4 regions of the Actinomadura sp. 21ATH genome follow, and region 4 is predicted to be linked to each of the others. Evidence: riboswitches for the same ligand, from Rfam matches in the RefSeq annotation. Region 4 holds a riboswitch; each other region holds the start of a gene.
The links. Region 4 has a riboswitch for cyclic di-AMP ahead of ACA361_RS29305 (coiled-coil domain-containing protein). Riboswitches for the same ligand answer to the same signal wherever they lie in the genome.

Region 1 (5,069 bases), on a different contig from region 4:
GGGCCCGCGGGGTGGACTTCAGCAGCGTGTCGTACACCACGATGCGGCGCGTCGAGCCGAACCCGGACACGTAGGCGTTGAGCGCGGTGGTGCGCCGCGACGCGTCCGCGACGAGCACGTCCTTCACCGGGACGCCGTCGCGCTCGGCCATCGCCAGCAGGCTCGTGCGCAGCTCGCCGCGGGGCAGCGAGTGGAACCTGTTGAAGACCGGCTCGAACACCACCGGGTACAGGAACGAGACCGCCACGACCAGCGCGAAGCCGCCGGCCGTCGCGCCCGTCCACCAGTACCTCGGGAAGCGGCGCAGCAGCCAGTAGAGCAGCACGAGCGCGATCGTCCAGATCACCCAGGTGAGGACGAGCGACTTGGCCTCGTCCAGCAGCCACTCCGGCCAGCTCTGCGTGGACAGCCCGTAGTCGCGCAGGACGGCCTCGCCCCACACCCCGAACGGCAGCCCGGCAGCGTGGACGACCGTCGTCAGCGCCACGGCGGCCACCGCGACCCGCAGGGGCCGGCGCCGTACCCGCGCGGTCGTCCAGGAGACGAGCCGGGCGCCCAGCGGGGTGAGCCCGAGCACCAGGACCACGGCCAGCCCCGCCAGGAGGCCGAGGTACGCGCGCGGCGCCAGCGCGGCGTCGAACGCGCGCGACCGGGCGATCTCCGAGGCGCTGAAGTCCCGCGCCGGGTCCACCGGGGCGGGGCCGCCGGGCGCGGGGCCGTCCAGCGGGTTCCACGGGGTGGTGAGGGCCAGCACGGCGCCCACTCCGGCGAAGAGCACCGCGGCGGTGATCGCGGCCGCCGTCCTGGAGCGCCGGTCGGTCATCGCAGTTCCTCCCGCAGGTAGTCGCGCCAGGCGGCGGTGAAGGCGGCCGTGCCCAGGCCCAGGACGGAGCGGAGGGCGGCGTCCTCGGAGCTCCGGCCCGCGGCCCGGTAGAGCCGGACGAGGGTCGCCTCACCGTACCGCTCGGCGATCATGCGGCAGGCCAGCCAGGCCTCCTGGTACGACTGCGCGAGCCGGTCCGCGCCGTCCTCGAAGGCGGCGCGGCCGGGGAGCGCGGCGGGCAGCCGCCCGGCGGCGACCTCGGCGCGCAGCTCGCGGGCGGCCGACCGCACGCCCACCCGCCGGCCCTTGTAGCCGGTGTAGTCGGCGAAGCCCTCGATCAGCCACAGCGGGGTGCGGCCGTCGCGGGCGCCGCCGGTGGCGACATGGGTGAGCTCGTGGGTCAGCACGACGTCGCGGCCGAGGGCGTTGAGGCGGCCGAAGGAATCGGGGGCGATGACGATGCGGTCGGCGCCGCCGCCTCGGACCGCGGGCATGACGGTCGCGAGCGCCGCGATCCCGGCCGGCTCGCCGCCGCCGCCCGCCAGGGCCCCGGCCCGCGCGGGGTCGGCGGGGACGAGCGCGACGGCGCGGCGCTCCCAGCCCTTCTCCGCGAGCGGGCCGGCGACCGCGTCCACCGCCGGTACGGCCGCGTCCAGGCGCCGCGCGATCTCCGCCAGCCCGGGGCCGTCGCCGGCGGCCAGCACCGAACGGCCCCTGACCACGGTGATCGGGCCGCCGTCCCAGATCTCGGCGTCGTCGGCCAGGCCGCGGCCCGCGCCGTCGCCGGTGATGACCCAGCGGCCGCCGCGCGGCGCGAACGCCAGGTGGCGGGTCCGGACCAGCGGCGCCGCGTCGTGGCCGCGCAGCCGGTAGCGCAGCTCCACCTGGACGGTCGCGGCGCCGCCCGCCGTGGACGCGACCGCGGCGAAGCGCTCCCGCCACCCCTCCAGGGGCAGCTTGAGCAGGTTGTCGAACATCACGGCCTGCGCTCGCCGGTACCCGGCCGGGGCGGCGGCGACCGTGGCGAGGAAGGCGGTCCGGTCGCGGTCGCGCACGGCGCGCTCGCGGTTGGCCAGGACGGCCTCCACGGCCCGCCGGTCGGGGGGCCCGACGTCGGCGGCGGCCGTCGCGGCGGGGCCGGGCGCCGGACCGCCGGGGCCGGTGCGGGCGGCGGTCACGCCGGCGCCCGCGAGCGCGCAGAGCGCGGCGCCCGCGGCGAGGACCGCCAGGGTCCGCCGCCGCGGGACGCCGCGCCACCGCCCGCCGGCCGGTCCGTCCATGCGCGAGATCCTATTGACCGCCGCGCGTGGTCCGGCCCGCCGGAGGAAGGCTCACTTCGCGTAGTCGGGGTAGCCGTAGCCGACGATCTGGTCGGCCGACCGCTCGCGGATCTTGACGGCGTTGGAGGTGTTGCCCTCGACGGTGCGGACCTTGCCGCGGCCGGCCGTCTCGACCACCATCCCGACGTGCACGATGTCGTCGAGCGACTTGCCGCCGCCCCAGTCGAAGAACACGATTGCGCCGGGGCGGGGCTCGGTGCCCCAGCGGCCGTTCTCCTTGAACCACTTGGCGTGCTCGACCGTCCAGGCGTCCTTGCCGAGCTGGTCGCTGAAGCCGATGCGGTCGCCGATCCAGGAGATGAACATGCTGCACCAGGCGGCGTCGTCGTAAGCCTTGATGGAGCCGCCGTCGCGCGCCACGGTCTCCCTGGCCCGCTCGGTCGTCATGTACCAGTCCTGGAACTTGGTCTGGCCCGAGCCGTTCTCGGAGATGCCGACCTGCGACTTGGCCAGCTCGATGGCGTCGTCCGCGGTGGGCTTCCTGGTCCGCTCGCGGGAGCCCTTCGCCCCGCCGGCCTTGCCTTCCTTGCTCGCCTTGCTCTGCTTGCTCTGCTTGCTCGCCTCGCCGTTCGCGCCGGCCTTCTCCGCCTGGGCCGCGGCGGCGGCCAGTGAGGCGCCGGGGCGGCCGGGGGAGCCGGCCTCGCCGGCGAACGCCTGCGTCGTGACGGCGGCCAGGCCGACGACGGTCGCGCCGGCGACGATGCCGCCGGTGGTACGGAGGCTGGCGACGAGGGGATGGGTCTTGCGGTGCTTGCCTGCCACGGAGGGCTCCTCAGCTTCCATGCCGCCTACCGGGTTAGCTGACGGGTTCGGGCGTGGAAGCTGCCCTACGGCGCGTACGAGCGCGGGCCGGCGCCGGGCCGGTGCGGGCTGGTACGAGGCCGATTCACCCCATGGGACATGTGGGTCCCCGGTTCCGCGATCGCGGATTCGGCGGGTGGGCGCCCGTGCGCCGGGCGCCCGCTATCGGGTCTGGTCAGGTCTTCCGGCGCCCTCGGGGGCGAGGGCGCTGCGGGAAGGAGAAGGGGGTACGGGCGGCCCGGTGGAACGGGACGCGCCCCCGGCCACGGCCCGATGGGAGGGCCGCCGCGAGGCGCCGGCGGCACCCATGCGCGCTGCCGGTGTGCTCACTGGACGGCCGGGCCGGCCGGTTCGCGGCACCTGGGAGGCGCCGAGCGGGGGCGGCACCTGGGGGGCGCCGCGGGAGGGGCGGGTGGTGCTGGAGTGCACCACGGGCCGGGAACGACGCCTGGGGGACGCCGTAAGTGGGACACAAGGTACCAAAGGTCGCGAAGTTGGCAAATAGGGCACAAAAAACCGGCGGACCAGGAATAACTCCTGGTCCGCCGGTGGGTGCCGCTCGGGGGTCGCGGTCCTACGGCCGCCCTGCTCCGTAGTAGTTGGAGAGGTAGTAGCCCGAGGTGATGCTCACGACCTCCACGTTCTTGCCGGTACGCGGGGCGTGGATCATCTTGCCGCCGCCCACGTACATGCCGACGTGCCCGAGGTTGTTGAAGAACACCAGGTCGCCGGGCTGCAGGGCGCTCTTGGCGACCCGCTTGGTGGCGGCGTACTGCGAGTTGGTCGTCCGCGTGATGCTGACGCCCGCCGCCGCCCACGACTTCATGGTCAGGCCCGAGCAGTCGTAGGAGCTCGGACCCGCGGCGCCGTACGAGTACGGCTTGCCGAGCTGGGCGTAGGCGAAGTTCAGCGCGGTGCGCGCCGAGCCGCTGGCGGGCCCGTTGTAGCTGCCGCCGGTGGCGCCGCCGCCCGAGGAGGTCGGCTCGCCCAGCCGGGCCAGCAGCCGCTTCTGCTTGGCGATCGACTTGTCGACCTCGGCCTTCTTGGCCTTCACTTCCTTGGCCTTGCCGAGCGCCTCGTCGTAGGCGGCCTTGGCCTGCGCCTGCTCCCGCCGCACCCGCTGGGCCGAGGCCAGGAACTGGGCCATCTCGGAGCTGCGGTTGCGCGACAGGTGCGAGAACACGGCGGCCTGGTCCAGCACGGCCTGCGGGTTCTCGGCGCCGACGAACCCGGCGACGTCGCCGGTGTCGCCCTGCTTGTACGCGTTGGCGGCCATGGCGGCGATCTTCGTGCGGAGCTGCTCGAAGGTCGCCTGCTCCTCCTTGCCCGCCGCCTGGGTCGCCTTCCACTTCTTCTTGGCGACCTTGAGCTTCTCGTTCGCCTGGTTGTACTTCTCCACCAGCTGCTCGACCTGCTCGTTCAGCTTGGTGAGCTTCTTGCGGGCGTCGGCCGCGCTCGGGTCGGCGTGCGCAGCGGTGGCGGGGAAGGCGAGCGAGGCGGTCACGGCGAGGCAGACGGTCGCCGTGAACCGGCGGGAGGCGCCGCGCCCCGCCATGAAGCCCTGGCGGGAACGGCCGGGAGCCGGGCCCGCCTCGGTGATATCACTGGCCACGATCGGTTGTGCCCCTCTCGTCCACGATGTCAGCGGACGACACTAGCGACGGGCACCACCCGTCACAACCGATTCGTTAGTCTTCGACGCCTGAATGCGGGCTTTATCGGCGTTCCGTGAGATTAAGATCACGAAGCGCATCCGAGCGGGGAAGGTCTCGCCCGCGGTCAGGACCGGCCGAGCCGGCGGAGCAGCAGCGTGGAGGGCGCGGGCCGGGCGCCGGCCCGCCGCGCCGCGTCGGCCACCTCCCGGTCGGCCGACACGACCACCACCGCCCGCCCGGGCGGCTCCGCGCGCACCAGCTCGCCGATGAGCTCGTCGGCGGTGCTGCCCGGCCTGCTGAACAGCACCCGCACCCCGCGCGGCGCCTGGATCGCCACCGGGGCGTCCAGCTCCGCACCGTCGAACACGCAGGTGACCTCGGCACGGGTCTGCGCGGCCAGCCCGCCCAGGCCCGACAGCAGCCGGGTGCGCTGGTCGGCCAGCGGCAGCC
Region 2 (5,069 bases), on a different contig from region 4:
GTTGGCGACCAGGCCGGACAGCCGCGCGCGGCGGCCGGCGCGGCGCAGCGCGACCGCGGTGGTCGCGGGCCGCAGCTCGGTCAGCGGGCGGGCGTGGATGCCGAGCGCGGTGACGTCGAGGATCTCCCGGCCCTGGCCGTCCCGCAGGTGCCGCTCCCCCCAGTAGACGCGGCCCTCCCGCTCCACCAGCTCGGCGCGCAGCTCCGGGATCTTCTTGCGGGCGAACTCGGCGGCGGCGATCGCGCCCTCAAGATCGCCGCGGCCGACCATGTACGCGGCGATGGCGGGCAGCCGGTTGGAGGCCGCCAGTGCCCCCGGGTCCAGGTCGGCGACGTACGGCCGGGCCAGCTCCAGGAACCGCCGCCGGTAGTCCTCGTCGCGGGATCGCAGGTCGTAGAGGTAGAGGAGCAGGTCGTGGTTGACGAACTTGGCGTCCTTGGCCGCCTTGAGGTCCGCCGCCCCGTGCGCCCGGAACACCCGGTCGATGCGGCGGTGGACCTCCAGCCGGTCGGCGAGGTTGCGCAGCTCCCGGCGGCGGTTGGAGATCGACGGCCGGTCGGCGCGCGCCTCCACGTACCAGGTGTAGACGCGGTGCGGGACGACCGCGATCCGGTCCGCGGCCAGGTACGCCTCGGCCGAGAACAGCAGGTCCTCGTAGTGCAGGTCCTCGACGAAGCGGAGCCCGCGGTCCAGCAGGAAGTCCCGCCGGTAGCACTTGTTGGTCGAGAGCGTGTCGTAGAGCAGGTCGGGATGGTCCAGGACGGAGTCGTGGACGGCCCGGCGCCGGTAGAGCCGCGGGTACCAGGGCGTCTCGCGGGCCTTCGGGCCCAGGTGGGAGCGGACGCACAGGCCCGAGACCAGGTCGGCGCCGGTCTCCTCGGCGGCGGCGACCATGGTGAGGCAGGCGTGCCGGTCCAGGACGTCGTCGCTGTCGAGGAACATCACCCGGTCCCCGCGGGCCAGCTCCACGCCGGTGTTGCGGGGGCGGCCGCAGCCGCCGGAGTTCTCCGGCAGGTGGACGGCCCGGACCCGGCCCGGGTGCGCCGCCGCGAACCGGTCGGCGGCCTCGCCCGTCCCGTCGGTGCTGGCGTCGTCGACGATCACCACCTCGACGCCGCCGAGCGTCTGGCCGAGGGCCGAGCGGACGGCGCGCGGCAGCCGTCCGGCGTCGTTGTAGGCGATCACGACGACACTGACGTCCGGCCGGACCCGCATCCCATCCCCTTTCGCACGCTCCGGGACAGTGATTTCCAGCCAGGTCCATCACCGGGTCGACTCGGGATCAAGCGGACGTCAATATTCACGGATTCTCGCGTTCTGTCCCGGAAAGCTCGGGCGGCCGGTGAACGCGCCGAGGGCGCCCGCACCAGGTGCGGACGCCCTCGGACCAGGGGTTTTCCGGAGTGGCTCAGCGTTTCCGGAGCGGCTCGGTTGCCGGAGAGGCTCAGCTCTTCCGGTAGTCGGGGTAGCCGTAGCCGACGATCTGCGACTTCTGCCGCGTCTTCTCCTTCACGGCGTTGCCGGTGTTGCCCTCGACGGTGTCGACGGTGCCGTCGCCGTTGTCCTTGACGACCAGGCCGACGTGCTCGATCGAGTTGATGCCGCCGCCGTTCCAGGAGAAGAACACCACGGAGCCGGGCTTGGCCTCCTGGCCCCAGCGGCCGGTCTTCTTGAACCACTTGGCGTGCTCGACGGTGTAGGCGTCCCAGCCCATGTTCTTGACGCCGGTCTGCGCGCCGACCCAGGACACGAACATGTTGCACCAGGAGGCGCCGTTGTAGCTGGAGACGTTGCCGCCGTCGCGCGCGGCGGTCAGCTTGGCGTTGTCGGTGCCCACGTACCAGTCGTGGAACTTGGTCTGGCCGCCCTTGCCCTCGGTGATCCCGACCTGCTTCTTGGCGAGGGCGATCACGTCCCGGGCGGTGGCGGACCCGGCGTTGGCGGTGGCCTTCTTGGCCGAGCCGGCCTTCTTCTGGGCGTCGGCGGCCTTGCCGGCGACGGTCCCGGTGGCCTTCCGAGCCTGGCTGCTCACCTGCTCGGGCTGGACGGCGGTGTGGCCGCCCTTGCCGACGCCGGCGACGCCGGCGACGGTCTGGACCTCGGTGCCCGCGGCGCCGGTGGAGGCGGCCGCGCCGACGGCCGAGCCGAGGGCGAGCACGCCCAGGGCGGCGCCGCCGGCCACACCGGCCGCGGCCCGGCCGCGCAGGGCGAGGGTCTGGGTGGTCAGCTCGCTCGCGCGGTCACGAAGGTCGGCGAGCAGAGCGGGAGAGATACGGAACGACACAGCAGGGGTCTCCTGATTTCTTCCATGGCCGCCTACCGGGTTAGCTGTCGGATTCGGACGTGGAAGTCGCCCTACGGTGCGCGCGGAGGCGCACCGATTCACCCCAGATGGTTGGGTCCCCGGCTCCAGGCGCCGTCTTCGGCGCGGAACGGACTCGGCGGTCCGGCGGCCGTCAGGGGCCACCGGCACTGCGATCAGATGGATGGACGGTTCGCGCGGGTTCTATGGTCCGCACACGCGACCGCGGTCGGCGGGATCCGGCCCGGTCGGCTCGGCCCGCCTACCAATGGCGACGCATGGGGTGCATCGCCCAGAGGTGGTCAGAAGGTATCAAACTTCTAGCTCGTGGCAAATCCGGTGCAAAGCACGCGGACACAGGTTCAAAACCACATGACCCCCGCATCTCTTCCCGACATCGGGGAACGATTCGGACTCTCGTGTCGGATCGACCCGTACGCACCGGGAGGGAACGCGGCGATGCTGCCGGATCTGGGGTTGTTGGCGATCACTCTGCTGGGCCTCGCGGGGCTGGCCGTACTGGCCCTCGCGCTCTGCGTGGCCGGGGGCCTGCGGCTGGCCCGCACCCTCGCCGAACGGGTCCCCGTACGGGCCGAAGGGGCCCCGCTCCCGGTGCGCCGCCCGGCGGCCCGGAAGTAGCGTCGGCGAGCGGCCCAATCGGCGGCACCAGGCCCGCTTCACCCGCCTCACCTGCGCCTTCGGCGCCGGTCCAGCGACAAAGGCCACACCAAGGCCGGGTCACGAACGCTCTGAGACCCGCCTCACACCCGCGCGCCCGGGAAAGCGGCGCGTCAGGTCGCGGCGGCGGGCTCGGCGCCGGCGCTCGCGCCCGCGGCGGCCGGGCCCGAGCCCGCGATGGCGCCGGCCAGGACGAGCCGCCCGGCGGTGGTCACCATGGCGACGACCTCGTCCACCGGGGTCCGCAGCGAGGTCAGGCTGACCAGGGCGGCCAGCAGCACATGGCCGATCACGATCTCGACCTGGTCCCGCTCCGGCACCGGGTCGCCGATCGCGGCGGCCAGCCGGTCGCGGAGGGTCATGAACAGCACCAGCCGGTCGTCCTCGACCGACGAGTCCTCGGACGTCACGGCCTGGACGATCGCCGACGTGAGCGGGATCTCCTCGGCCCCGACCCGGATGATCCGCTCCAGCAGCGCGGTGAGCCGCTCGATCGGGGTGTCGCCGACCGCGAGGGCCTCGACGTCGTCGGTGACCTGGTGCACCCAGGCGCCCGCCACCTCGGTGATCAGGTGGTCCTTGGTGGCGAAGTAGCGGTAGACCGTGGCCCTCGCCACACCCGCGCGGTCGGCCACGTCGTGCATGGTCACGGCCGGGTAGCCGCCCTCCAGCGCCAGCAGCCGGGCGGCCTCGACCAGCCGTTCCCGGCGGGCCTGCTGCTCCTTGCTCAGCGTCCGGGTCACGGTGAACCGCGCATCGCCGCTCAACGCGCCTCCTTCGGGGGTGACCGATCGGGTGACGGACGCCATCTTCTCGCACATCCGTTCCCCTCGCGCGCCGGGCTCGGGCGTGCGGGCGCGCGGGGTCTTGTCCGGCCCGCCGCCCGCGGGCGAGGATGCATCGGGTAGATCATTCTTCGCCCTATCGCTTGCTTGGTTCGTGACGTTAGTCTAGACACCAGTCTCCGATCGGAGCCGCCGATGGACCTGCACGAGGCCCTCTACACCACCCGCGCGATGCGCCGGGTCCGCCCCGACCCGGTGCCGCTGGAGGTCCAGCGCCGCATCATGGACGCCGCCGTGCGGGCGCCCAGCGGCGGGAACGCCCAGGACTGGCGGTTCCTGCTGGTGGACGACCCCGAGGTGAAGGGCCGGATCGGGCCGCTCTACCGCGACTCCATCGACCAGCTCTGGAAGACCGTCTACAAGGACCGGCTGGACGCCGCCAACGCCGACCCCGACGACCCGGGCAGCGCCCAGATGCTGCGCGTCCAGCGGTCGGCGCAGTGGCTCGCCGACCACTTCGAGGAAGTACCGCTGTTCCTCTTCGCCTTCACCCGGTTCGACCCGAACGGCGGCTCGATCTTCCCCGCCGTCTGGAGCGCGCAGCTGGCCGCGCGGGCCGAGGGCGTCGGCAGCTCCCTCACCTCCGTCCTGGGCTTCTTCCACCCGGACGAGACGTACGACATCCTCGGCGTCCCCAAGGACGAGCACTGGACCATGGCCTGTTGCGTCTCCTTCGGCTACCCCACCGGCCGGTGGGGCGTGGCCGCCCGCCGCCCCGCGCACGAGGTCACCCACCGCAACGCGTGGGGCGCCCCGGCCGGATTCGAGACCCCCGAACCACTCTGGAGCCCCGAATGACGCTCGAAGGCACGTCCGCGCTGGTCACCGGCGGCGGCAGCGGGATCGGCCTGGCCTGCGCCCGGCGGCTGGCGGCCGACGGCGCCGCCGTGACCATCTGCGGCCGTACGGCCGAGCGGCTGGAGGCCGCCGCCAAGGAGATCGGCTGCGGGTGGGCGGTGGCGGACGTCACCGACGAGGAGCAGATCGCCGCGGCGCTCCGTACCGCCGCCGGGGCCGGGCCGCTGCGCGCCGTGGTCCACTCCGCCGGCGGCACCAGCTCGATCGGCCCGGTCCCCCAGCTCGACACCGCCGCCTGGCGGGACACGATGGACCTGAACGCGACCGGCACCATGCTCACCCTCAAGCACGCGGTGCGGCACATGTCCCGTACCGGCGGCGGCGCGTTCGTGGCGATCTCGTCGATCGCCTCGTCCAACACGCACCGCTGGTTCGGCGCGTACGGG
Region 3 (5,069 bases), on a different contig from region 4:
CGGTAGAAGCCGGCGGGCTCGTCCGGGAGGAGGCCCTCGCGGTTGTGGAAGACGGTGCCGTCCTGGGGATAGGGGTACGGGCCGCCCCGGTCGATGAGGCGGACGGTGGTGCCGGCCTCGGGCGGCAGGTCGGTCGCGCAGATCGGCGGGACGTCGGCGGCGATGACGGCCGCGAGCGCGGGCGGCCCGGCGAGCGGCCGGTCGCCGGTGCCGGGCGGGCCGGCGGGGACGAGGAAGGCGGCGGCGACGAACGGGAGCAGGAGCGGCAGCAGATGGCGGGGGAACCTCATGTGACCGAGTGTGCGGGCGCGACCCCGGAACCGGTCAAGGCGGGCGCGGCGGTTTCAGGGGAAGTTGCCGTCCGCGTTACCCGCGCTTCGGCGCCCACGGCCCGGATCAATTCGGTCGACAACGCGGCGCCGCGTGGCATGCTGGCCGCGTGGAGCCCGCGACGACGATCTCGATCGACGACGAACTGCTGATGTTCCTGCCCTCGGCGCGCCGCCGGGCGCGGCAGGAGGTGGCGCACGACGGTACCTCGACGCTGGGGCACATCGTGGAGTCCCTGGGCGTGCCGCTGCCGGAGGCCGGGCGGCTGCTGGTGGACGGTGTCCCGGTCGAGCCCGGGCACCTGCCGGCCGCGGGCGAGGAGGTACGGGTCGAGGCCGTGTCCCGGCCGCAGCACGTACCGCTGGAGCCCGGCCAGACCGCGCCGCGGTTCCTGCTGGACGTCCACCTGGGCACGCTGGCGCGCCGGATGCGGCTGCTCGGCCTGGACACGGCGTACCACAACGACATGGACGACCCCGCGCTGGTCGTCCAGGCGAACGCGGAGCGCCGGGTGCTGCTGACGCAGGACCGCGGGCTGCTGCGGCGCCGGGCGCTGTGGTTCGGCGCGTACGCGCGCGGCTCGCGCCCCGACGACCAGCTGCGCGACCTGCTGGAGCGCTTCGCGCCCGAGCTGTCGCCGTGGACCCGCTGCACCGCCTGCAACGGCGTGCTGGCCGCGGTGGACAAGGAGGAGGTCGAGCGGCAGCTGGCCGACGGCACCCGCCGCAGCTACGACGTGTACGGGCGCTGCACCGACTGCGGCCAGGTCTACTGGCGCGGCGCGCACGGCGGCCATCTGGAGCGGATCGTCGAGGACGCGACGGCCGTGGTGGCGGCGGCGCGGGCGGCCGGCTCTGCGCCCGGTTCCGCGCCCGGCCCGGCCGCCGGATCGGCGCGCAGCGCGGCCTCCTGAGACGCCCGGCCCGCCCGTCCGGCATGATGCCGGGCAGAGAGGGGCTGGTCACGATCAACGTAGTGGTGGGCGCGGCGATCATTTCCGGGGGACGGCTGCTGGCCGCGCAGCGGGCCGAGCCGCCGGCGCTGGCCGGCGGCTGGGAGTTTCCCGGCGGCAAGGTCGATCCCGGCGAGACGGACGAGGACGCCCTCGTCCGCGAGTGCCACGAGGAGCTGGGCGTCAAGATCGCCCTGGCCGAGCGGATCGGCGGCGACTGGCCGCTGGTCCTGGGCGGCGTGCTGCGGGTGTGGACCGCCGCGATCGTCGAGGGCGAGGCGCGCGCGCTGGAGCACCTCGCGCTGCGGTGGCTGGGCCCGGCGGAGCTGTACGACGTGGCGTGGCTCCCCGCGGACCTGCCCATCGTCGAGGCCGTACGGCCGCACCTGAGCGGCTGAGGCCGCGTACGGGCGGCCGGCTGCCGGCGGGGCGCGGGTGGACCGGCGGGCCCGCGCCGGCCCGCCGGCCGGTCTCAGGAGATCCGGTTGGCGCCCGCGTAGTCGGAGCGGTCCGACATCTTCGAGATCTTCACCACATCGCCGGTCTGCGGGGCGTGCAGGTACTTGCCGTCGCTGAGGTAGATCCCCATGTGGTGCAGGCTGGAGCCGAAGTAGACCAGGTCGCCGGACCGCAGCTCGCCCCTGCTCACCTTCCGGCCCTCGCCGTACAGGGCGCCGGTGTAGTGGGGGAGGCCGGGCTTGCCGACCTTCCCGTACGCCCAGACCACCAGGCCGGAGCAGTCGAAGCTGTTCGGTCCCGCGGCGGCCCACACGTACGGGCTGCCGATCTTGGTGAGCGCCTTGCGGGCCATCTTGGCGGGCAGGTCGGAGCCCTTCACGGTGGCCTTGAGCCCGGTCTTGGGGTCCCTGACCCGGGTGGTGGTCAGCTTGTCCAGCTGCCTGACGACCTCGGCGACCTTGGAACGGGCCGTCTCGCGGGCCTGCGCGGCCTTGGTCGCGGCCTGCTGGACCTTGGCGGTCTCGGCCCTGGCGGCGTTCTGCGCCCGGGTGGCCTGGTCGATCTGCGCCTGGAGGCGGTTCACGGCGGCGGCGCGGCTCTGCGCCAGGTACGCGGAGGCCGACAGCCCGGAGGTGTCGGTGCCGGCGCCGTAGAACATGTCCGAGCCGCCCGCCATGTAGTTGGCGGCGGCGAGCCGGCCCAGCTCCTCGCGGGCGGGCGCGGCCTGCTGCTGGAGGCGCGCGGCGGTCTGGGCGGCGGTCCGCTCGGCCCGCTGCGCGGCCTTCAGGTCGACGCGGGTCTTGTTGTACGCCTCGGTCAGCCTCTCGGCCTCGGTGTTCAGCGCGTCCAGGCGCTTGCGCAGCTCGCTCTCGGACGGCTTGGGCTGCGCGGCGGGGGTGGCAGCGGCCCGTACGGCCGGGGGCGCGAGCGTGGGCGCGGCCGCCGGGTGCACGGCGGCCTCCGCGGCGATCGGGGTCAGCGCGCCGAACGCGACGATCGAGGCAGCGGTGAGGGAGGGCACGGCGAAGCCGCGCCGTTCGCGAGCCGGTGACAAACCGGTGAACTCCTCTCCTTGGCCGCCTACCGGGTTAGCTGACGGGTTCGGGCCAGGAGTCGCCCTACGGCGCGCGGGAGTGCGCGCCGATTCACCCCAGGGGGCCTGGGTCCCCGGTTCCCCCGAGGGGGATTCGGCGGTGTCCGGCCGTCGTCCCGGGGGGCGGGACTCGGAACGACCGGATTACGGGAGAGTACAAAGTCCGGGCAAAGTTGGCCAAATAGCAAGATGTGCGGCGCTCGGGAAGACGGGAGCGGGCCGTCGACGTTGTACGGCCAGTAGAATCGAAAGAGTCGCAGTCTGCGGCGGAACCCCACACTCTCACCCAAGGCGAGACCGCATGCCCATCTCCACGCGTGACGACCTCCGGAACGTCGCGATCGTCGCCCACGTCGACCACGGGAAGACGACGCTGGTCGACGCCATGCTCTGGCAGTCCGGGGCGTTCCGCGACAACCAGGACGTGGACGACCGCGTCATGGACTCCGGCGACCTGGAGCGTGAGAAGGGCATCACGATCCTGGCCAAGAACACCGCCGTCCGGCACGCCGGGATGACGATCAACATCATCGACACGCCCGGCCACGCCGACTTCGGCGGCGAGGTCGAGCGCGGCCTGTCCATGGTCGACGGCGTCGTGCTCCTGGTGGACGCCAGCGAGGGCCCGCTCCCGCAGACCCGGTTCGTGCTGCGCAAGGCGCTGGCCGCGAAGCTGCCGGTGATCCTCGTGGTCAACAAGACCGACCGGCCGGACGCCCGCATCGACGAGGTCGTCGACGAGACGTACGAGCTGTTCATGGACCTCGACGCCGAAGAGGACCAGATCGACTTCCCGATCGTCTACGCCTCCGGCCGGGCCGGCCGCGCGTCCCTCGCCAAGCCCGAGAACGGCGGGATGCCCGACAGCGAGGACCTCGAGCCGCTGTTCGACATCATCAAGCAGACGATCCCGGCCCCCTCGTACGACCCCGACGCCCCGCTCCAGGCGCACGTCACCAACCTGGACGCCTCCAGCTACCTCGGCCGGATCGCGCTCTGCCGGGTGCACTCGGGAGTCATCAAGAAGGGCCAGTCCGTCGCCTGGTGCAAGCGCGACGGCAGCGTCGAGCGCGTCCGGATCAGCGAGCTGATGATGACCGAGGCGCTCACCCGCAAGCCCGCCGACGAGGCCGGGCCCGGCGACATCATCGCGCTGGCCGGCATCGACGACATCATGATCGGCGAGACCCTCGCCGACCCCGACGACCCGCGCCCGCTGCCGCTGATCACGGTGGACGAGCCGGCGATCTCGATGACGATCGGCACCAACACCAGCCCGCTCGCCGGCCGCGAGAAGGGCACCAAGGTCACCGCCCGGCTGGTCAAGGACCGCCTGGACCGCGAGCTGATCGGCAACGTCTCGATCCGGGTGCTGCCCACCGAGCGTCCCGACGCCTGGGAGGTCCAGGGCCGCGGCGAGCTGGCGCTGGCCATCCTCGTCGAGAACATGCGCCGCGAGGGCTACGAGCTCACCGTCGGCAAGCCGCAGGTCGTCGCCCGCGAGATCGACGGCAAGAAGCACGAGCCCGTCGAGCGGCTCACCGTCGACCTCCCCGAGGAGCACCTCGGCGCGGTCACGCAGCTCATGGCCGTCCGCAAGGGCCGCATGGAGCACATGACCAACCACGGCACCGGCTGGATCCGGATGGAGTTCCTGGTCCCCGCCCGCGGCCTGATCGGCTTCCGCACCGAGTTCCTCACCGAGACCCGCGGCACCGGGATGGCGCACCACGTCTTCGAGGGCTACGAGCCCTGGTTCGGCGAGCTGCGCACCCGCCCGTCCGGGTCCCTGGTCGCCGACCGCACCGGCGCCGCCACCGCGTACGCGATCACCAACCTCCAGGAGCGCGGGACCTTCTTCGTCGGCCCCACCACGCAGGTGTACGAGGGCATGATCGTCGGCGAGAACTCGCGCTCCGACGACATGGACGTCAACATCTGCAAGGAGAAGCAGAAGACCAACATCCGCTCCTCCACGGCCGAGAGCACCGAGACCCTCACCCCGCCCCGCCTGCTCACCCTTGAGGAGGCCCTGGAGTTCGTCCGCGAGGACGAGTGCGTCGAGGTCACCCCGACCGCCGTACGGCTCCGCAAGGTCGTCCTGGACGCCAAGGAGCGCGAGCGCACCCGCGCCCGCGCCAAGCGCGCGAGCTGACGCCCTGGAAAGCCCGAGGGCCGCTCCGTCGTACGGAGCGGCCCTCGGGCTTTCTGCGGTGCTGCCGCTTACTTCAGCTG
Region 4 (5,069 bases):
CGACACGCCGGTCACGGCCGTTCCCGAGGCGTTCGCCGGGACGTGGAAGGGCACGCTGGTCAACAGCGGGCGGGGCGCCTCGTTCCCGGTCGAGGTGACGTTCGAGAAGGGCACGAAGGCGGGGCGCGCGGTGTACCCGCGGAACGGCTGCACCGGAACGCTCGCGTTCGCCCGCGGGACCAACCGCCAGCTGCACATGTCGCTGACCATCGCCAAGCCCTGCACCGCCGGTGACGTGCTGGTGAGCCGGCAGCCGGACGGGTCGCTGCAGTACGCGTGGTCGGCGCCGGGCAGCGCCGAGGTGGGCTACCAGGGCAAGCTCAGCCGCGACTGAGGCGCGGCCGGGACACGCGTCCCTTAGTGACCTCAACCGGTCGGCGTAGCCGAAATGCCGGATTTAACGGCCATATCCAGCAGAGATCCAATAAAGTACCTCCGCCCGGGGTCGCCTCGACCCCGGCCGCGGGCGCCGTGCGCGGTCCCCGCGTGAGAGAAGGAGAGCTCTTGCGGACTTTCCCCCGAAGGGTGCTCATCATCGGCGCGGTCGCCTCGGCCGGTACCGCCGCCACCCTGCCCGCCTTCGCCGCAACCCCCCAGGCGCCGCCCGTCCCGGTGGTCGCGGCGCAGGGCACCCCGGCCCCCGGCCGGTACATCGTCACCGTGAAGCCGGGTTCGTCCCCGGCCGGCCCGGCCGCCCGGGTCAAGGCCGCGAAGGTGCAGCGGTACGACCGCGTCCTGAACGGCTTCGCCGCCAAGCTGGACCCGTCCCAGCTGGACCGGCTGCGCCGCGACCCCGCGGTGGCCGCGATCGAGCAGGACCAGCTCGTCCGGGCGTCGGCCACGCAGAAGAACCCGGTGTGGGGCCTGGACCGGATCGACCAGCGCAAGAAGACGCTGTCGAAGACGTACACGTACAAGTCGACCGGTACGGGCGTCAACGCGTACGTCATCGACTCCGGCCTCGCCCACACCCACCCCCAGTTCGGCGGCCGCGCCTCGATGGTGTGGGTCGGCCCCGAGTTCAACGGCGACGGCTGGGACCGCAACGGCCACGGGACGCACGTGGCCGGGACGATCGGCTCCGCGACGTACGGCGTGGCCAAGAACGTCAGGCTGCGCGGCCTGCGCGTGCTGGACGCCGACGGCTACGGGTACGTGTCGACGATCGTCGCCGCCATCGAGTGGCTGCAGAAGAACGCGGCCAAGCCCGCCGTCGCGAACCTGTCGATCGGCGGCGGCAAGTCCGCGGCGATGAACGCGGCGTTGGAGAAGCTGTCCCGGTCCGGCGTCTTCACCACGGTCGCGGCCGGCAACGAGGGCCAGGACGCCTGCAAGACGTCCCCGGCCAGCGCGGGCTGGGTCATGGCGGTCGGCGCGACGACGGTCCACGACAACCGGGCCACCTGGTCGAACTACGGCAAGTGCCTCGACATCCTGGCGCCGGGCTACGGGATCACCTCGACCTGGCCGGGCGGCGGCAAGGCCACGGTGAGCGGCACGTCGATGGCGGCGCCGCACGTCGCCGGGGTCGCGGCCCTGTACCTGGCCGGGAAGAAGACCGCCACTTTCCCGCAGGTGCAGAAATGGCTGAACGACAACTCGACAAAGGGACAAATCGGTCGACTTGGGAGCGGAACGCCCAACCGGCTCCTCTACAAGTCGGGTCTGTGAGTCGCGTCACGTAAGATGGCCCGGCTCCCAGCGGGGGGCCGGGCCCGGTGGGCGGATGAACCATTCCACTGTTCGCACCGTTTAATCTTGGCGAGGATCCGGATGGTTCCGAACAGTTCGTTATTGTTCGGTCGGTGACTCGCCCTGACCCCCGGGGCGGGCCGGCCGGACCGGCCTAATCCCGGCGCGTCCCCCCGCCCGGGAACCGGGGACCCATACGCCGGCGGGTCCGGGCTTCGCGCCCGGCCGCCGGCCGGGGTGAATTCACCGCCCGCCCCCAGCGGACGGTGATAGGGCTGCTCCCGGCCCGAACCCGTCAGCTAACCCGGTAGGCGATCGAGGAGAGGAGAGGACGTGGAGACCCCCAACTCCACCCGCCGGTGGCACGCTCGGCTGCGGCGCCCCGCCTTGGCACTCGCGGCGCTCGCCGGTGCCCTGCCGCTGACCGCGGGCACCGTGCCCGCGGCCCATGCCGACCCCGGCGACTCCGGACGCATCAGCAAGTACAACAGGCAGATCGCGCAACTGGAGAAGGCGTACGGCGGCGACCTGGCCAAGCTGAAGGACGCCCAGTACGGCGTCAAGAAGGCCCAGGAGAAGGCCAGGGACCTCCAGGCCGACCTCCAGGTCGCCCGCGGCCTGGTGGCCCAGCTCGCGGCCAACCAGTACATGAGCGGCGGCGCCGACCCCAGCGTCACCGTGCTGGCCGCCGACGACCCGTCCAACGCGCTCAGCAACATGAGCCTGGCGAGCCACGTCGCGCTGAACCAGTCCAACAAGGTCCAGCAGATCCAGAAACTGGTGAACGAGCAGGAGAAGGCCCGCAAGGAGTACGAGGCCAAGATCAAGGGCCTGCAGAAGGAGATCAGGGACCTCCTCGGCCAGAAGACCAAGATCCAGGCACTGGTCAAGAAGTACAAGCCCGAGTCCCCGAGCGTGGGCATGGGCGGCGTCACGCCCCGGATGCTCAAGGTCAAGAACACCCTGGACATCGAGTTCGGCCCGTTCCCGACCATCGGCTGCGTCCGCAGCACCGGCGACCCGCAGGACCACGGCACCGGCCACGCCTGCGACTTCATGGTGAGCACCGGCGGCTCCTCACCGTCCGCCAGCGGCCGCTCCCAGGGCGACCGCACCGCCAACTACGCGGTCGCCAACGCCAACCGGCTCGGCATCAAGTACGTCATCTGGCGCCAGCGCATCTACGACATGCGCAGCCCCGGCTGGCGCATGATGGAGAACCGCGGCGGCATCACGGCCAACCACTACGACCACGTCCACATTTCGGTCTTCTAGCCGCGGACCACGAAATCTCCTGAGAGGCCGAATCGGGGGCGCACACGCCCCCGATCTCTTTCCACCCAACATCTCAGCGCACGAACGTCCCTGAGGCGGAAGCCCCGCGTTCGTAGGCGCCGCCGATCAGTCGACCGGGGACTGCTTCGGACGCCGGTTCGGGCCAGGTTCCCAGACGGGGTACCGCTCCCCTTCGGGGGTCGTCAGAACGAAGATCGAGTTGACCTGCCCCAGTTCCGCGTTCGGACGGCAGCCGAGCTCGTGAGCGTAATCCTCCAAGCTCTCTCGGGGGCCGAGCCGCCTCCATCGTTGCAACAAGCGATCGATGATCTCCGGGTCGGTTGAGACGACCCATGGCCTCAGGTCCGCGTCCACCTTGGTCTCCCTCGTGTTCCGTTCTCTCGCGTGTCCGGCACGATCGAGAAAAGTCTCGCGGAAAATCCTGGCGGGGGTGTCGGATCGGGGGTTCCTCGTTCGTAGCGGAGGTGAGAGCGACGAACTCAGCGGGAAGGGATCTGCGACATGAGACTGACGACCGTCACGCACGTCTCCGTCGATGGTGTGATGCAGGGGCTCGGAGGGGCCGAGGAGGACCGCGGGGACGGGTTCGAGCGCGGCGGCTGGGCGCTGCCGCTGTTCGACCACGAAGGTGAGGCGTACCTCGGCCAGGTGTTCCAGCGCGCCGGCGCGTTCCTGTTCGGGCGGCGGACGTACGACATCTTCGCCGCCTCCTGGGGGACCGGCACGTGGGGGTCGAACGAGGGCGACAACCCGATCTCGACGGCGCTGAACGGGCGGCCCAAGTACGTGGCGTCGAACACCATCACCGAGCCGCGGTGGGCGGACACGACCGTCATCTCCGGTGACGTCGCCGACGCGGTCCGGAAGCTGAAGGCCGAGCCCGGGGGTGAGCTGCAGGTGCACGGCAGCGGCAGCCTGGTCCGCTCGCTGTTCGGCGCCCGGCTGGTCGACGAGATCATCCTGCTCACCTATCCCGTGGTCATCGGCCAGGGAACGCGGCTGTTCCCCGCCACCGGCCCGGACATGGCGCTCGAACCGGTCGAGTCGCGAGCGACCGCGAACGGCGTGACGATCCAGGTCTACCGGCCCGGCGGGCGCCCCCAGTACGCTCCCTAGGCTGCGCGGTGCTCGCCACAGGAGAGGGTCTCGGATGCGGTACCTGGTTTCCGTGATCGACGACAGGACCGGCTCCGCCACCCCGGCCGAGATGGACGCCATCCACGCGTACAACGACCGGCTGGTGGCGGGAGGCCACTGGGTGTTCGCCGGCGGGCTCGCGTCGCCGGGATCCGCCACCGTGATCGACAACCGGGGTGAGGAGCCGATGTTCAGCGACGGGCCCTTCCTGGAGTCGAAGGAGTTCCTGGCGGGCTTCTGGATCATCGAGGCTCCCGACCTGGACGTGGCGCTCAGGCTCGCCGCCGAGGGGTCGAAGCACTGCAACCGGAGGGTCGAGGTACGGCCGTTCCTGGGCGACTGAGCGTGGGGGACGTCCAGGAGGCGATCACCCGCGCCCACCGCGCTGAGTGGGCACGGGTGGTCGCCTCGCTGACCAAGCGCTTCGGTGACCTCGACATCGCCGAGGAGGCGGCGGCCGAGGCGTTCGCGACCGCCGTCGAGCGGTGGCCGGCCGGCGGCGTACCGCCCAATCCGGGCGCCTGGCTGACCACCACCGCCAACCGCAAGGCCATCGACCGGATCCGGCGCGAGAGCAAGCGCGGCGACAAGCAGCAGGAGGCGCGGATGGTCCACGGCGACGGCCCGCCCGAGCCTCCCGGCGCGATCGACGACGAGCGGCTCCGGATGATCTTCACCTGCTGCCATCCGGCCCTCGCGATGCGGACCCGCGTGGCGCTGACGCTGCGCATGGTCGGCGGGCTGACCGTACCGGAGATCGCCCGTGCCTTCCTGATGCAGGAGGCCGCCACGGGGCAGCGGATCACCCGCGCGAAGGCCAAGATCAAGGCGGCGCGCATCCCCTACCGTGTGCCGGCCGCGGCGGACCTCCCGGCGCGCGTCTCCGGCGTGCTCGCCGTCCTCTACCTCATCTTCAACGAGGGCTACCTGGCGACCGGCCCGGA

Region 1: linked by a shared signal. The riboswitch ahead of ACA361_RS16280 (CHAP domain-containing protein) and the one ahead of ACA361_RS29305 (coiled-coil domain-containing protein) in region 4 are both predicted to bind cyclic di-AMP.
Region 2: linked by a shared signal. The riboswitch ahead of ACA361_RS03780 (CHAP domain-containing protein) and the one ahead of ACA361_RS29305 (coiled-coil domain-containing protein) in region 4 are both predicted to bind cyclic di-AMP.
Region 3: linked by a shared signal. The riboswitch ahead of ACA361_RS02060 (NlpC/P60 family protein) and the one ahead of ACA361_RS29305 (coiled-coil domain-containing protein) in region 4 are both predicted to bind cyclic di-AMP.

What each region holds. Positions count from the first base shown of each region.
Region 1 is NZ_JBGNUR010000004.1:336,478-341,546, forward strand. Features, by position in the region: gene ACA361_RS16270 (M48 family metallopeptidase) at 1-823, opposite strand, end outside; gene ACA361_RS16275 (hypothetical protein) at 820-2,103, opposite strand; gene ACA361_RS16280 (CHAP domain-containing protein) at 2,155-2,925, opposite strand; cyclic di-AMP (ydaO/yuaA leader) riboswitch at 2,933-3,109, opposite strand; gene ACA361_RS16285 (NlpC/P60 family protein) at 3,539-4,576, opposite strand; gene ACA361_RS16290 (NYN domain-containing protein) at 4,744-5,069, opposite strand, start outside.
Region 2 is NZ_JBGNUR010000001.1:767,406-772,474, forward strand. Features, by position in the region: gene ACA361_RS03775 (CDP-glycerol glycerophosphotransferase family protein) at 1-1,215, opposite strand, end outside; gene ACA361_RS03780 (CHAP domain-containing protein) at 1,445-2,284, opposite strand; cyclic di-AMP (ydaO/yuaA leader) riboswitch at 2,299-2,438, opposite strand; gene ACA361_RS03785 (hypothetical protein) at 2,762-2,941, shown strand; gene ACA361_RS03790 (TetR/AcrR family transcriptional regulator) at 3,094-3,747, opposite strand; gene ACA361_RS03795 (nitroreductase family protein) at 3,961-4,623, shown strand; gene ACA361_RS03800 (SDR family oxidoreductase) at 4,620-5,069, shown strand, end outside.
Region 3 is NZ_JBGNUR010000001.1:421,552-426,620, reverse strand. Features, by position in the region: gene ACA361_RS02075 (ribonuclease domain-containing protein) at 1-290, opposite strand, end outside; gene ACA361_RS02070 (Mut7-C RNAse domain-containing protein) at 440-1,243, shown strand; gene ACA361_RS02065 ((deoxy)nucleoside triphosphate pyrophosphohydrolase) at 1,267-1,680, shown strand; gene ACA361_RS02060 (NlpC/P60 family protein) at 1,755-2,795, opposite strand; cyclic di-AMP (ydaO/yuaA leader) riboswitch at 2,803-2,944, opposite strand; gene typA (translational GTPase TypA) at 3,136-4,989, shown strand; gene ACA361_RS02050 (FHA domain-containing protein) at 5,058-5,069, opposite strand, start outside.
Region 4 is NZ_JBGNUR010000012.1:133,378-138,446, reverse strand. Features, by position in the region: gene ACA361_RS29315 (serine/threonine protein kinase) at 1-334, shown strand, start outside; gene ACA361_RS29310 (S8 family peptidase) at 505-1,671, shown strand; cyclic di-AMP (ydaO/yuaA leader) riboswitch at 1,844-2,022, shown strand; gene ACA361_RS29305 (coiled-coil domain-containing protein) at 2,026-2,967, shown strand; gene ACA361_RS29300 (dihydrofolate reductase family protein) at 3,490-4,104, shown strand; gene ACA361_RS29295 (YciI family protein) at 4,139-4,468, shown strand; gene ACA361_RS29290 (RNA polymerase sigma factor) at 4,471-5,069, shown strand, end outside.